3 regions of the Lentilactobacillus buchneri genome follow, and region 2 is predicted to be linked to each of the others. Evidence: riboswitches for the same ligand, from Rfam matches in the RefSeq annotation. Region 2 holds a riboswitch; each other region holds the start of a gene.
What was found. A riboswitch is a leader RNA that binds a small molecule or an ion and turns the genes downstream of it on or off. The one in region 2 is predicted to bind thiamine pyrophosphate.

Region 1 (5,063 bases), 350 kb from region 2:
GCGATGAGTTAAAGCAAAAAATTCTCAACCATTTACGTCTAAGCTGGTCACCAGGAATGATTGCTCACGAATTTAAACTAGCTACTAAATCTATTTATAATTGGCTAAATCAGGGGAGAATTGATTTCTCCTTGAATGATCTACCTGAACATGGCGTACGCCAACGGCGTAACGTTGACCAACGATCCAAATATAATCAATCTTTGGGGCGATCAATTGAACAGCGTCCCATGATGATTAATCAACGTAATCGCATCGGCGATTTTGAACTAGATACAGTCGTTGGTCCTCGTGGGCATAGTAAGGCAGTTTTATTAACTTTAATCGATCGCAAATCACGGTTCCTTTGGGCATACCGGTTAAAAGATCGGACGACAGCGACTGTTAATGAAGCACTAACTAAGTTCCTAACCACTTTTAATGGTCCGGTGCACAGCTTTACTGTGGACCGTGGCACTGAGTTTAGTGGGCTAGTATCACTTGAATCACAATATGGTATTAAGACCTATTACTGCCATGCTTATACGCCAGCTGAGCGCGGCAGTAATGAACGATTTAATCGGAACTTACGCTATTTTTATCCTAAGGGGACTTATTTTGAGCACATTAGTGCTCAAGGCTTGAAAACCACCTTACTCGAAATTAATCAGAGACCACTTAAAATACTTGACTGGCAAACACCTTATCAGGTCATGCTGACCAATTTGTCAAAAAATTCGGATTAAATTTGCAATCTACCAAACATTTAATTGTGTTTAACTAGAGGTAATACAATTCAATTGAGGAGTGAAGATGGATGGCGACAATCAAAGACATTTCCCGACTGGCGCAGGTCTCACCCGGGACCGTCTCGCGCGCGCTGAGTCCGGATAAAAGCGAATATGTGGCAAAAGAAACGCGCGACAAAGTGAGAGAAGTTGCTGATAAGCTGGGTTATAAATACTCCCTAGCCCCCAAACCGGACAAAAATCAGTTGAACTTTGCGCTGATCACTACCCTCAGTCTGAAAGAAGAAACGCGCGATGAATACTGGCGGTTTGTCCGCAGAGGGGTCTATGAAGCTGCTAAATCTCAGAATATCAGTATCAAGCGGGTGGTCAGGTTGGATGAAGGCGTTGAGCCAAACGATTTTGCGGCTTACGATGCCGTCATCGTCGTTGGCAGTCTTTCCAAATCCGCCATCAACGCCATTAAATCATTTAATCCCAACGTCGTTCTGGTTGATGGCGGAAGTGATGTCGATGACGTTGTCGATACGGTTGATACGAATTTAGCTCAGCTAACGGATAAAGCCTTGAACGAAATGACACCGCATGCCCAAACAATTGGTTTTATCGGCGGTTCCCGTCATGAAGTGAATTTGGACGGCAGCCAGGGTCGTATCATTGATGACGCACGGACCCTCACCTATAAAACATGGTGTTCGATCAACCATCATCAGCCAATCGTTAAATTGACGGACTGGACTACCAAGCAATCAATGGATGCCACTGATGACCTGCTGAATGAATATGGCAATCAACTCGACGGCCTGCTGGTCGCTTCCGACCCACTCTCAATTGGGGTGATGAAGGGCTTAGCCAAACACCACGTGGTTCCTGGAAAAAACGTCAAAATCATCAGTTTTGATGACTTGGAATTCGCTTCGTACCTGACACCATCGCTCACCAGCATTTGGCTGCCCAAAGTTGAATTGGGGTACGCAGCAGTCCTGCACGCCGAGACCCTCGTCAAGTTCCCACGGGATTGGCACGTCAGAAATATCATCCCTGGCAAATTCCACTACCGGGAAACGTTTAATCCCGATTAGTCTTGCGTCCGATCCCCAATTTGTCCTGTTGAGGTACAATGATCCGTTTCCAAATACTCTTGAGAATGATATAGCCGAAGATAACACCGACCAAGGCACTCAAGAAGAAACTGGGAATGAACAGATAAATCGCACCGGTGGTTCCCATCATCCAACTGGCAATCGGATAAGCAACGATTGCACCAATGATGCCAGTGCCGATCAATTCACCAAATGCCGCAATAATCAGTCGATTGGTTTTCTGGAAAAGCCAGCCGACACAGAACGCACCGATCATACTGCCTGGAAATGCCAGGATAGTTCCGGTTCCCAATAAATTACGAATTAATGAAGTGATAAATGCCTGGGTGACTGCCCACCATGGGCCAACCAGGACACCGGAAATCAAATTGATCAAATGCTGCATCGGGGCCACTTTGGCAACGCCGACAGTGAACTCAAACATACTGCCGCCGACCACGCCGATCGCAGATAGAATCGCCGTTAGCACCATTTTATAAGTCATATTTCTGTGCATAAAAAGCCTCCTTTCGTTAGATAACAAAAGGAGGCTTTTGGCTTCTTTTAACACTTCCCTACGCTGGCGCAAACCAGATCAGGTTCGAAGGGTCCGAAGATGTTCCGTCTCAGCCGATTGGCTCTCCTAATGTTATCTGATATTTAATTTCGACACTTCATTAAGTATAACCGAAAACAGAATGCTTGTCGGTCATTTAGCCCCTTAATTCTTCGACCGTTGTAAGCCGGCCTGATGAACGGCTTCGATCACTGGGGTAATCGGCATTCGCTGTCCTGTCCACTCCAAAAAGGAACCGGCGGCTTGATTCACCAGCATCCCAATCCCATTATATGTACGACTCCCGCGTTGCTTGGCTGCATGGATGAACGGCGTTTCGAGTGGAAAGTAAATGGCGTCGGACACAATGTGTTGCGGTGTCAAATGGTTCATCACGGACTGACTAACTGGCAGCGATTGATCGCCGGCCATCCCAACGTTGGTCGCATTGGCAATAATTTGGCTTTCATCAAACGCTTCGGCAATCAGCCCTTCATCCTCATAAGGCAGGACAGTGACGACATCCGACCACCCTTCCAACTGTTCTTTTCTGGCTTCAAAAAGATCGTTGGTCCGTTTAAATACATAAACTTGCTTCGCCCCTGCGTCGACGGCAGCGGAAATAATCGCCCGCCCGGCACCACCGGCACCTAAAACGGTCACGACCTTTTCATCGATGGTCATATCATCCTGCTTGAGAGCATCTACCCAGCCTTGCCCATCGGTACTGTCACCAATCAGTCGACCATCGCGGTTAATGACCGTATTAACGGCAGATAGGCGCTCAGCTCGTGGGGTAATTTCGTCAAGCAATGGCAAAACGTCGGTCTTCAGCGGCATTGATAAATTAAAACCGCCAATGTGCATCGCCCGCATCGCCGCCAAGCTGTCGGCGAGCCCGGCAGACGTCACGTCAAAGGCCAAATAGATCCCGTTGATCCCTGTCACTTGGAAGCTGGTATTGTGAATCAACGGCGACAAGCTGTGAGCAGCCGGATGGGCTAATAAGCCAAATAATTTTGTGTGTCCATCGATCATTTTAATTCCTCCCAAACGACATCTTCAAAATGCCCTCTTGGTTAATGACGTCAACGACTTCAAGGGGCGCCAAATCATCGGTGGCGATTCGAAAATCACTCACCTGTTGGTATAAAGTGTCCCGTTGACCTTTCAAATCCACCAGTCCATCCAGCCCGAGCTGTTGAGCTAACGGCCGGTCGGTATCATTCTTCAATCGGTCAATGATTGTTTCCGGCATCACATCAAGAAGCACGACTGGGACATCACTGGCCTTTAACAACTCAAAGTTGGCAGCTTGAATCGGCGTGCCGCCACCAGTTCCCAAGATCCCATCATCTGCCAAAGACGCTTTCAAAGCATCATGTTCCAGCTGCCGAAATGCCGGCTCACCGTCATCAGCAAAAATCTGTTTAATTGACTTGCCGGCCGTTTCCACGATGACATCGTCCAGATCGTGATATGGCAAGCCGAGTTTCTGTGCCAATAAGTTGCCGACGGTGGTTTTGCCGCTTCCCATAAATCCAACCAATATGAGTTTCATAGGCTTTCTCCTTAATCGTCCAAGGACTTTCTAATTTTTTGTGCTTTGGCGAAAGCGGCATAAATCGCAGCTTCGTCTTGGTCTTGAATGGCTTGTTCAAAATGACTTAATGCGGTTTGAAAAGTGGCCAATTCCTGCGCAATTACTTGGGAATTGCTCATCATAATCGCCGTCCACATTTTTGGATCCGACGCAGCAATTCGGGTCGTACTCTTGAAGCCGCCGGCAGCCGCTTTTAAGCCCACTGGATCATGGGCCAAGCCGTCCGCGACGCTGTTAACCAGGGTTGCCGCAACCACATGAGGCAGATGGCTCAGTTCGCTAACCAGTTTGTCATGGGTTTCCGCTGTTATCTCCGTCCAATCAACATTTGCCGAATCCAGCAGCTGTTCAAAGTCGCGAAGTTGCTGTTTGGTTTGTGAACCGGTTACCAGGAAGTATTTTGAACCGTTAAATAAATCAGTTGAGCCATTCCGGCTACCGGTCAAATGTGAACCAGCCATGGGATGGCCACCGAGAAAAGCAACTCCCTTATGTGTCAGGCGCTTGGCTTCTGTCATAATCGACTGCTTGGTACTGCCGACATCTGTCACCAAGACCTGCTCCTTTAATTTTAATTGGGCCAACTCATCAATCTGCCTCAAAATAACCGATACCGGACCCGCTAGAATAATCAAGTCTGCTTGTGGGGCTGCCTGAGCGAAGTCAGCCCGCTGATCGATTATTTGATGATCCAACAAAAACTGGGCGGAATTGTCATCCGGGTCACTGCCGATGATCTCAACAGTTGCATCCCCAGCCTTGATAATTCGGGCAATTGAGCTGCCAATCAGCCCCAGCCCACTAATCAAAACTGTTGTCATCAGCACTCACCTCGCAATTAAAGTTGCCAAATCGTCAAAGAACTCCGGATAAGAAATGTTAATGCTGTCTGCACCGGTGAGAGTTAACGGCTGATCAACCAACAGCGCTGCCACTGCCATCACCATGCCAATCCGGTGATCCCCATGACTGTCTAATTTCGAATCCAAAACCTGCCATGGTTTTCTGCCGTCAATGATGAAGCCGTCATCGAGTTCTTGAATATCAATTCCCAGCTTCCGGAATTCAGTGACGATGGCTGAAATCCGGTCGGT
Region 2 (5,063 bases):
ACAGAAAAACCAACGCCGCCGCCCTTCATCAATTGGTCAAACATGAATGAATAAGGCATCGAAACGGCTGGGGTGTCCGGTTGGAGATACTCTGGCAAAATGTGGCTGTGGCCATATGATTGTGGGCGAACAGCGATGAACCAACAGTTGTTCAAGGCGTCACCGTTACGGTCCTGATAGCTGGTACCAGAGATCCAAAGGTTACGGCCTGATGGGGTAGCTGAAAGACCATAAATCAGCTTGTAGAGCTTCTTGGCTTCTTCGGTTAAGTCATCAACAACTTGGGGATCAACGTTGTCTTCGTGCAGACGAGGGTCAAGGTTGATGTTGCCTTCAACCACCCGTTTAACGGTTTCGTCCCAGTTTTCAGTACGGCCCTTTTCAGGCAGCCAACGGGCATAAGTCCGCTTGTAGGTAACCCAGCCTAATTCTCCCCAGTGAGGTGTAACTTCTTCTTTAACTTGTTTTATAAATTCATCAGATAGTGAAACTGATGAAAGTTTCATTGCTTGCATAATGATTCCTCCCATATGTACATTATATTCTCATTTCGTTTGAATTGCTCGAACTGATACTATATATAGTATATCTAACCGGTTTCAGAATCAATATATTGTGTATTCGGTAGATTTGCTTGTACCCTGCATAATCGCGTGGACTCGCGGATTGGTGAGCTTCAAAAAAATTTGAATCACACTAAGGGTGGTTTTGGGAGTGACAAATAGTTGGATTGATTGAGACCCATTTTGGCTATATATGGGGGTATCTTGTGGATGATTCCCAAAATAGACCACATAATGTGTCGTCTTAGGTGACGGATTGTGAGCTGAAAGTGACATTTTGACGTTTTTGCTGTAAAATTCGTGTCTGGACTATCATATGTGGATAAAAAGGATAAAATGGAGTATTATCATATACATAGACGAACAAAAAACATAAAAGTAGAAATTTCGTTAACAGTTGTGGCTGTGAAAAGCCTCGATTTTCACACATATTAGTCGTTTTTGGTACTTTCTTTCTATCTTATATAATCTGGAGGATCAAGATGCAGAAGGAATATGAATTAACAATTGGTAAACTGAAGCGGACACTACCGATTATCCCGATCACAGACACGGCGGCAATTGCCTCCTTCGTCTTATTGGGGGATGCTGAGTTAACCCGTTATGCCGCTCAGGAGTTGGCCAAGCGGATTAACATTCCGTTTGATTATCTGGTGACATTGGAGAGCAAAGGGATCCCATTGGCTCAAGAACTGAGCATGATTACCCATCACCCACGTTATTTCGTCTTGCGAAAGAGTGTTAAGGCGTACATGCGAAACCCAATTGCGATTGGGATGCGTTCGATTACCACTGATTATCATCAACAGCTGGTTTTGGATGGGTGTGACGCAGAACAGCTTCGAGGCAAACAGGTGATCATTGTGGATGATGTGATCAGTACAGGCGGCTCACTGGCTTCGGCAGAACACTTGTTGAAGAAAGTGGGTGCCAATGTTGTGCAACGCTGTTCCATTTTAGCCGAGGGACGGGCAACTAGTCGAGATGACTGTGTATTCTTGAATACTTTGCCGGTGTTTGCGGTGAAGAACGCTTAACATATGATTATAAACTGACCGACGCCGTAAATCTTGTTTGAGATTTACGGCGCCGGTTTTTGGAATTGTCGTGTCATTATGGGAGATTCTTATACTTGGAGAATCCATCGATCAAGAAGTTTGAGATGGCAAGCCATGTGATAAAGAGGGCGATGTTGGCTATTAGTTGAAGCTTTAAGAGTAAGAACAGAAAACCAATCGTCGAAACTGTGATGATGATCATTGAAGTTGTGCCGCGCTGATAGTTATGGGAAATTAAATTCAGGATGAAGAGAGTAGACTTTCCAACCAGCATAGGTATACCATGCGAGCCAGATTACAACGACGGCAAGAATTAGCCAGATTGAATCAATGTGTAATGCAGTCATACCAATATAGACGATCAATGTGAGGAACATTGGTGCGTTAGTGAATAGAGCGTATTTCCAGTTAAATATCATTTTGCAGCTCTCCTGTAGGATTTGAAGCCGTTAATGACGGAGTAGAATAAACCAAATGCCAATAGATAGCCTTCTGGACTTTGTGGATAAAGCCTGAGAATTATGAGGCCAACCATGACGATGATCCACAGTGCCAAGACAACGTTTGCCACTGTGTTGAATTCAAAGTTTTGTAGATCAAGTTCAGGATGGTTACTGAAGAAAGTCTTGGCATACTTATAATGAACAAAAATATATCCGGCTGAAAAAACACCTAAAGTGAATAGCAAAGCGATGACATCATTTGTTATGTATAAATGGATTAACAAATAAATGGCGATCAAAGGGATGTATGGGGAAAAGCTAATCAGTGTGATCTTCCAATTGAATTTCATGAAACAACTCTCCTTGTAGTAAGATTCCCCCAACCCTCAGAAAATTGTTGCTTTCAGCGTATCATATACGAAGAAAATCGTAAAATACTCTTCAAAATATGGTAAACTTTGGGTATTCAAATAAGATCACTAGGGGTGCCTTGTGCTGAGATGGTGACTTGCCAATCCCTTTGAACCTGATTTGGTTAATACCAACGTAGGGAAGTGGAATAATGAGTTCGAAAAGTGCCAAGTCCGGTCGCGTTCTATTTGAAAATTTTGCTTTAAGGAGCACTGACCCATGAAATTTTCTGAAGAATTAGTCGCAGCTGGACAGCCAATTTTACACGAGATCTATCAACATCCGTTTGTCGAAGGAATCGGCAATGGAGAATTACCCAAGAAGCCTTGTCCTTTTATGTTGGTCAGGACTACAACTATCTGAATGCGTTCATCAAGGTGTACGCCGATGCCATTCAAAAATCGCAAACCAGAGCCGATATGGCTATTTTTGCCAAACAAATTGACTTTATCCTGAATAGTGAAATCCATCCGCATCACAACTTCTGCAACGTGGCAGGGGTCGAATACGAAACCCTGCAGCACGAACCACAAGCTCCCGGCACATACCTGTACAACGAACACATGTATCGTGCTGCGCGAACTGGCGACTTGATTGATGTTGTTGCGGCCATGACCCCGTGTCCATGGACTTACCTGGAAATCGCAAACCGGTTTGTGAAGCAGGGGAAGAATACCGACGACAATGTTTTTAAACCATGGATTGATTTTTACGCTGACATGGAAGATGACAGTGACAGCATTTTGCCCCAGTTATTTGCTTTGATTGACCGTGAAGCGGAACACTACGATCAACATCATCTGGATGTGGTCAAAGAAGAATTCTTGAAGAGCTGCGAACTGGAATGGGAATTCTGGGATCAAGCGTACCATCAACGCAGTTGGCACTTTGTTAAACCAATGAAACAGTATCGATAATTAAAATGATTCTGAGCAGGATTGCAAGTTTGCGATCCTGCTTTTTATGTACAAATCCATTGACATCAAATGTTTTCCGTAAAATCCGCCAGACGATTATGGTATGATAAGCTCAAAAGAAATGGGAGGTATTCGCATGCTCACGATCAATCATCTCCACAAACAATTTGGCAGTCTGACTGCATTGGACGACATTAGTTTTGATGTTCCCGACAACCAGATCACCGGATTAATCGGCCAAAACGGCTCTGGAAAATCGACCACCTTTCACAGCATCCTAAACTTTCTCAAGTATGATGGTCAAATCCGCTGGAGTGGTCAGCCCATCAAAGAGGCTGATTTTGATGCAATTGGCTACCTGCCTGAAGAACGCAGCTTGATGCCCAAACTAACCATTGAGCAGCAGATTGTCTATTTAGCACGATTGAAGGGGAAACCTGCAAAAGAAATTCGCCCACAAATTGACGACTGGCTGAAAAAGTTTGCGGTTAAAGGTAAGAAAACTGATAAGATTAAGGATCTCTCAAAGGGAAACCAGCAGAAAGTGCAACTGATTGTGACCCTAATTCATCATCCCAAATTGATTATCTTGGATGAGCCCTTTAGTGGCCTGGACCCGGTAAATGCGGATTTGTTGAAAAAGGCAATTCTGGAAGCACGGGATCAGGGGGCAGCAATTATCTTCTCCAGCCATGATATGGCGAATGTTGAGGCAGTTTGCGATCGACTGGTTATGCTACGGACGGGTGAAGTGGTCTTAAACGGCACCATCAGCGAAGTTCGCGATCAGTTTGGCAAATCAGAAATTTTTGTCACTACCGATTGGACTGAAGAACAGCTGAACCAGCTCCCACATGTTGTTAAAGTCCAGAATATTCGCGGTTCTCGGTTCTTGTTGCGATTGGATGATCCCAGTAAGGGACCCGAAGTCTTTGAGAAGCTCACTGACGGTAAATACATCGAAGAATTTAGTCAGCAGCCACCAACACTTGATGAAATTTTCAGAATGAAAGCGGGGATCTCTCATGAATAAAACCCTAATTGTTGCCATGGAAACCTATCTCCGCCAAGTTAAGTCTTGGAGCTTCATCGTCTTGGTGCTGTCTCCGTTCATTTTGTTGGCAATTTCTTTAGGCATCGGCTACACCAGTGCGACTTCCAGTTCAGATCAACAGCGAATTGCCGTCATTTCTGATCAACCGGCACTCCGAAGGCAATTTATCAAAGCCAATCGGGATGACGTGAAGGCCAGCATCACCACCACTGCAGCCGCTAAGAAAAGTGTCAGCAATAATAATTTAGCTGGCTACCTGGTGTTATCGGCGGACAAGGCAAAAGTCAGTGGTGTCTATCATTCAAGTGATTCTCTAGGCGGCGGGATGAGAACTAAAATCAACGTCTTTCTTGCCCAGTCCCAGCAACAGCTTAACCTGGCGAACGCAAAGTTGAGTGCCAAACAAACCAAATCACTGGCAGTTCAGCCGTCTTTCAAACAAAAAATTCAAACCAACCATGGCGGTGCCAACCTGGCGAAAATCATTTCATTTTGGGTATTAGTCTTCATGATCTATATGATTTTGATCACTTACTCTTCTGTGACCGCCCAAGAAATTGCTTCCGAGAAGGGCACTAAAGTCATGGAGATTATTTTCTCCAGCACCAAAGCCTCGA
Region 3 (5,063 bases), 110 kb from region 2:
TGTCTTTGAGCCTCAACCCAGGTTGGTGAATAGACCAGCCGGTTTTGACCGGCTTCGTTGGTCTTAAATTGGTTGATTGTCGCTAAACGATGTGCGAGTTCAGTTAATTGGGTTGTTGTCATATGACCGCCCCTATTTTACCGCGCTGACACCAGTAAGTGGCGATGAGGCAACCGCCCCGTGTTCGATGACCCGGCCTGGTTTTGCTAAGTAAGCTTTGCGGCCTGCTTCAACGGCCGGCTTGAAGGCTTCGGCCATTAACGGAATGTTGCCGGCGGTCGCCATTGAGGTGTTGGCCATGACAGCTGCGGCACCCATTTCCATGGCTTCGGCAGCTTGACTTGGTCGACCAATGCCGGCGTCAACGATAATTGGCAGGTCAATTTCGTCAATCAAAATTTGGATTAAGTCTTTGGTGGACAATCCTTTGTTGGTACCGATTGGTGCGCCCAAAGGCATGACGGTGGCAGCTCCGGCATCGACCAACTGGTGAGCGACATTCAAGTCCGGCAGCATGTACGGCATGACGATGAAGCCTTCGTTAGCCAAAACTTCGGTTGCCTTGAGGGTTTCGTAGTTGTCCGGCATCAAATATTTCTTGTCGGGAACGACTTCCAATTTGATGAAATTGCTGCCGCTTAGTTCACGGGCAATTCGCGCAGTCCGAATGGCTTCTTCAGCGTTGGTCGAGCCTGACGTGTTGGGCAAAATGGTGATGCCTTCAGGAATGTAGTTTAAGATGTTTTCCTTGCCGGTCTTGTTGCGGCGCAGGGCCATCGTGATGATTTGTGCCTTGGCGTTATTAATGGCTGAATCAATCAAATCGTATGAATATTTTCCTGAACCTAAAATAAATCGAGATGTGAAGGCGTGTCCGCCAATCATTAACTCATCTTTTTCGTTTGCCATGAATAAATCCTCCTCAGATTTCTGTATCTCCTAAAATTAACCGGGTAATCATATTGGCTTCGTGACCGGCCGCAATCATGACCCGCGGTGCCATCAAGCCCTCAGCCCCCATGGATTCACCGTCACCAGCGATGTATAAATTCTTGCGGGGATGCTTGGTGGTAATCGTGTTGGAACTGTGAATGCCGGCCATCCCGGTGCCCATCACAATTGGCTTGTCGGGATAGAACTCGGATGCGGCATCCAGCAGCATCGCCTTGGCAGCAGGGTTATCGAACGCTTCAGTGATGATGTCAGCGTCTTCGAACAATTCTTTGACGTTGTCATGAGTCACTTTAGTTTGGTGAATTTGAATTTCCACGAACGGATTAAATTCCTGCAGGTTTTGCTTTAAGGCCACAACTTTTGGCATGTCCACCTGACTGAGTTTAAATTGCTGACGGTTGAGGTTACTGAGCTCAACTGTGTCAAAGTCAATCAACGTCAAGTGGCCGACGCCAATCCGGGTCAGCGCAATCGCGATATTGGACCCTAAACCACCGGCCCCGGCAATCGTGACGTGAGCGGCAGCTAATTTGTCAGTTGACCCCTTAACATTGCGTTCTTTCATGCCGAGATAAACGTCATCGTAACTCATTCCTTGAATTTCTGGTTCTTGCATGTTGTCAATCGACTCCTTTTATATCAGTGAGCGGATCCAAGCGGTTAGGAGTCGGAGTGTAAGTCTCCTTCAAGAGAAATTCCCGGTTTTGGAATTTATCTTGAAGGTGCTTACAGGCAGACTCCTGCTTGGAGGAGCTGTCCTAATCAGTGAGCGGATCCAAGCGGTTAGGAGTCGCCAAGTAGGCTAGGCGTTTCACGGCCGTCGGATTGTAAGTCTCCTCGGAAGTAAATTCCCTGGTTTTGGGGATTTGCTTCCGAGGTGCTTACAAGGAGACTCCTGCTTGGAACCACCATCCTAACCGCCACCAACAAACGAGATTAACTCCAGTTTGTCGTTGTCGGCAATTTTAGTTGTGTCAAATTCAGAGCGGTGGACAATCTTGCCGTTCTGTTCGACGACGATGTTTTCAATTGGTGCTTCTCTTTGTTTCAAGAACTCGGTGATTGTTTGACCAACCATACCGGATTCTTGTTCACCGTTAACCATCACCATACAAAAAGACCCCTTTCTTCAGATTCCGAAGAAAGAGGTCAGTGGATGTCTTTTCAACATTAAGTTCGATTCACAGAAAAGAAAAACCTTCTTTTCTGCAAAAAGAAGGTTTAAGGTCAAAATAAATTCAACATTAAATTCGCTCTTCCTTCGGCAGTACAAACTACATCAGGTTCGATGGGTGTAATCTCAGCCGTTTCAGGCACCCCAGACGAAATATTCAATTAGGCTTGAAACTTTGCTCAAGCTCATAATCTATTTATAACCGCTTACAATCTGAAAGTCAAGTGAGAAATACTTCTATACTTTTTGCCGAGGTTCATTTACACTGATGGCAAATGAGAAAATATTGGAGGAAATGATTGTGAAACTAACAAATCGACCACTCTATTTGGTGACGGACCACACCGGATTGACTGATGAACAATTCTTTGGCGCGATTGAAGCGGGTGTGCAAAATGGGGTTGGCTTGGTCCAACTTAGGCAAAAAGAGGGCAGTAGCCGCGAAATTTTTGAACTTGCTCTAAAGGTAAAGGCCATTACCGATCGGTACAAGATTCCCCTGATTATTGATGACCGATTGGACATTGCTCAAGCGGTTGATGCCGCCGGTGTTCATCTTGGTCAAAGTGATTTGCCGGTAGACATCGCTCGCCGAATCTTAGGACCCAAGAAGATTATCGGTGCAACGGCCAAGACATTGAAGCAGGCTAAAGCAGCTGAAGAGATGGGCGCCGATTACCTGGGAACCGGAGCCATTTTCCCAACCACGACACACGTTAAGACCGTTCATACGACGGTAGAAACCCTTGGTAAGATCAAACGATTGGTGGATATTCCCGTGTATGCGATTGGCGGCTTGAAGGCCGATAATGTCGAGGCTATTGATGGTGCCCACGTTGATGGGGTGGCTGTGGTTTCTGCGATTATGAAGGCTGCCGATCCGGCGAGTGCTACCCGGGAGTTGCGGGATGCGGTTGAGGAAGCTATTGGGTAAATTATATCGGGCCACGAATAGTGTTCCAGAAGCAACATACATTCAGCAAATACTGCAGAAGGAATCTAAACAATCTTTTGGTTCATTGTTGACTTAAAATGTATTTCTTGCAGGATCATAAGTGACAGCTACAATTGGCCTCATTTAGAATTTAAATTCCAGCTTAAGAAACCAAAAACAGCTACTCGTAATGAGTAGCTGTTTTATCGAAGGCACCAAAGGAACTGCCGCCTTGTGGCCTTAAGGCCCTATTTATTTCTCTGTACATTTAATTTACCATCTATTACTAACACTGTCAACGCAGGCGGCTTTTAACGCTTTATATGATGGGGCGCCAATATCCTGCAGTATTCTGGAATTTAAATCATAACCTCAATTGTCAAATCAAGTGCAACACTAAGAATCTATTCTTAGAAGTGGTCTAGTTGCTAAGCTAGTTCAGGCATTAGATCGGCTGGGCAGCGATAGTTCAATGACCGCCGTAGCCGGTTGTTTAAGGTATCTTGAGCCAGCTGAATGTCAATGAGTGAGGCCGAAGCCAAGGATCTGCCCTTCGGGAAGAACTCGCGCAAAAGGCCGTTAGTGTTCTCATTGGTTCCACGTTCCCATGGTGAATAAGGATGGGCAAAGTAGATGTCAGTTCCCTTGACTTGACTCAAGCTTGAGAACTCAGCACCATTATCAAAAGTAATGGTTTTAAAGTGCTCGGTTCCATAGTCATATAAGGTATTCTGGAGGGCTTTCAAGCAAGTGTCGGCATGATAATTGGGAAGTTTAACGATGATCTCTAAGCGACTAACACGTTCAGTCAAAGTCATTAATGCTGGCTCAGATTCAACCCGTTTGCCTTTGACCAAGTCACCTTCCCAGTGTCCAAGCTCTTGACGCGCTTGAACCATGGCGGGACGCTCTTCGATTGAATGGCCCAGATTTTTCTTATTGATTCGATGATGCTTTGCCCCGGGGCATTTAATCCGGCGACGTAGTTTAGCTGGTAGGTCTGAATTGCGGATAACTAAACGCTGGTCATCAATATACCGGTACACCGTCGGTGTTGAGGGGCAGACAAGCCTTGGGTGATCAGTCTTGAATTGGTGGACAAAAGTATCCACACTATGCATCCTGGGACGCGCTTTTAAAGCTGTCACCAAAGCATTACAGAAGGTTTGACAATGATCAAAGAGTCCACGATAACAGCTATTTAGTCGGTGCTTACGATAAATTGCTTCACCAGTTTCTGCCAGATATGACTGTTCAAAGATATGAGTACTAGCGTTAATCTGTGTCGTTGTCCCACGTTTTAATTCACGTGAAATCGTGCTGGGATTACGATGAAGGGCCTGGGCAATCCGGCGGATAGACCAATCTAAGTCCCTTAGGGATTCAATTCGACCACGTTCAGCTAAATTGAGTTGGTGATACTGATTAGATATGATATTCTTAATTCGGGTCATGAAGATACCTCTTTCTTGTTTGTGGTGAATTAAGAATAGGTCTTCATGGCCTTTTTGACTAGTCTGAATAAAGAACTGGTCTAGTAGAGCAGGTGTTGCACTTCAATTTTAAATCGAGGGTATGAATTAATTTATTCAATGGCGGCTTCAATCCTTTTTCCAACAGTTTGAATATGATTTGAACTAACTTTCAGCCTTGCCTGTTATTGTGCGAGTCCTAATTTCTGCCTTTAGACTTTTGAAGCCAATTCCCCAGCTATTTTAGTTGCAATTTCCCCCAAATTACTATAATCTATTATCATACTTACAAAAAGTAAGCAACGGGAGGAAAAAGCATGAGCATGGTTGATGTAGACAAATTACAATTTGGCCTCGAAACGTTTGGCGATATCGTTCGGGGAGAAGACGGCGAGCTGTTGACGGCTGGCCAATCCATTCGCCAAATCGTGAAGGAAGGCGAGCTGGCTGACAAGCTGGGCGTCGATGTCTTTGGGATCGGCGAACATCACCGGCCCGATTACAGTGTCTCAAGTCCTGAAATTGTCCT

Region 1: another riboswitch for thiamine pyrophosphate. It lies ahead of thiW (energy coupling factor transporter S component ThiW); the one in region 2 lies ahead of tenA (thiaminase II).
Region 3: another riboswitch for thiamine pyrophosphate. It lies ahead of thiS (sulfur carrier protein ThiS); the one in region 2 lies ahead of tenA (thiaminase II).

What each region holds. Positions count from the first base shown of each region.
Region 1 is NZ_CP073066.1:998,776-1,003,838, forward strand. It holds gene KE627_RS04865 (IS30-like element ISLpl1 family transposase) at 1-725, shown strand, start outside; gene KE627_RS04870 (LacI family DNA-binding transcriptional regulator) at 797-1,810, shown strand; gene thiW (energy coupling factor transporter S component ThiW) at 1,797-2,327, opposite strand; TPP riboswitch at 2,366-2,465, opposite strand; gene aroE (shikimate dehydrogenase) at 2,532-3,404, opposite strand; gene KE627_RS04885 (shikimate kinase) at 3,406-3,927, opposite strand; gene KE627_RS04890 (prephenate dehydrogenase) at 3,939-4,790, opposite strand; gene aroA (3-phosphoshikimate 1-carboxyvinyltransferase) at 4,797-5,063, opposite strand, start outside.
Region 2 is NZ_CP073066.1:1,350,306-1,355,368, forward strand. It holds gene nrdJ (ribonucleoside-triphosphate reductase, adenosylcobalamin-dependent) at 1-515, opposite strand, end outside; gene KE627_RS06475 (phosphoribosyltransferase family protein) at 1,046-1,600, shown strand; gene KE627_RS12310 (hypothetical protein) at 1,846-2,040, opposite strand; gene KE627_RS06485 (hypothetical protein) at 2,037-2,414, opposite strand; TPP riboswitch at 2,536-2,634, shown strand; partial or broken gene tenA (thiaminase II) at 2,695-3,392, shown strand; gene KE627_RS06495 (ABC transporter ATP-binding protein) at 3,529-4,425, shown strand; gene KE627_RS06500 (ABC transporter permease) at 4,418-5,063, shown strand, end outside.
Region 3 is NZ_CP073066.1:1,462,641-1,467,703, forward strand. It holds gene KE627_RS06960 (Zn-dependent hydrolase) at 1-122, opposite strand, end outside; gene KE627_RS06965 (thiazole synthase) at 133-909, opposite strand; gene thiF (sulfur carrier protein ThiS adenylyltransferase ThiF) at 923-1,570, opposite strand; gene thiS (sulfur carrier protein ThiS) at 1,868-2,065, opposite strand; TPP riboswitch at 2,193-2,285, opposite strand; gene thiE (thiamine phosphate synthase) at 2,430-3,062, shown strand; gene KE627_RS06985 (IS30 family transposase) at 3,491-4,516, opposite strand; gene KE627_RS06990 (LLM class flavin-dependent oxidoreductase) at 4,858-5,063, shown strand, end outside.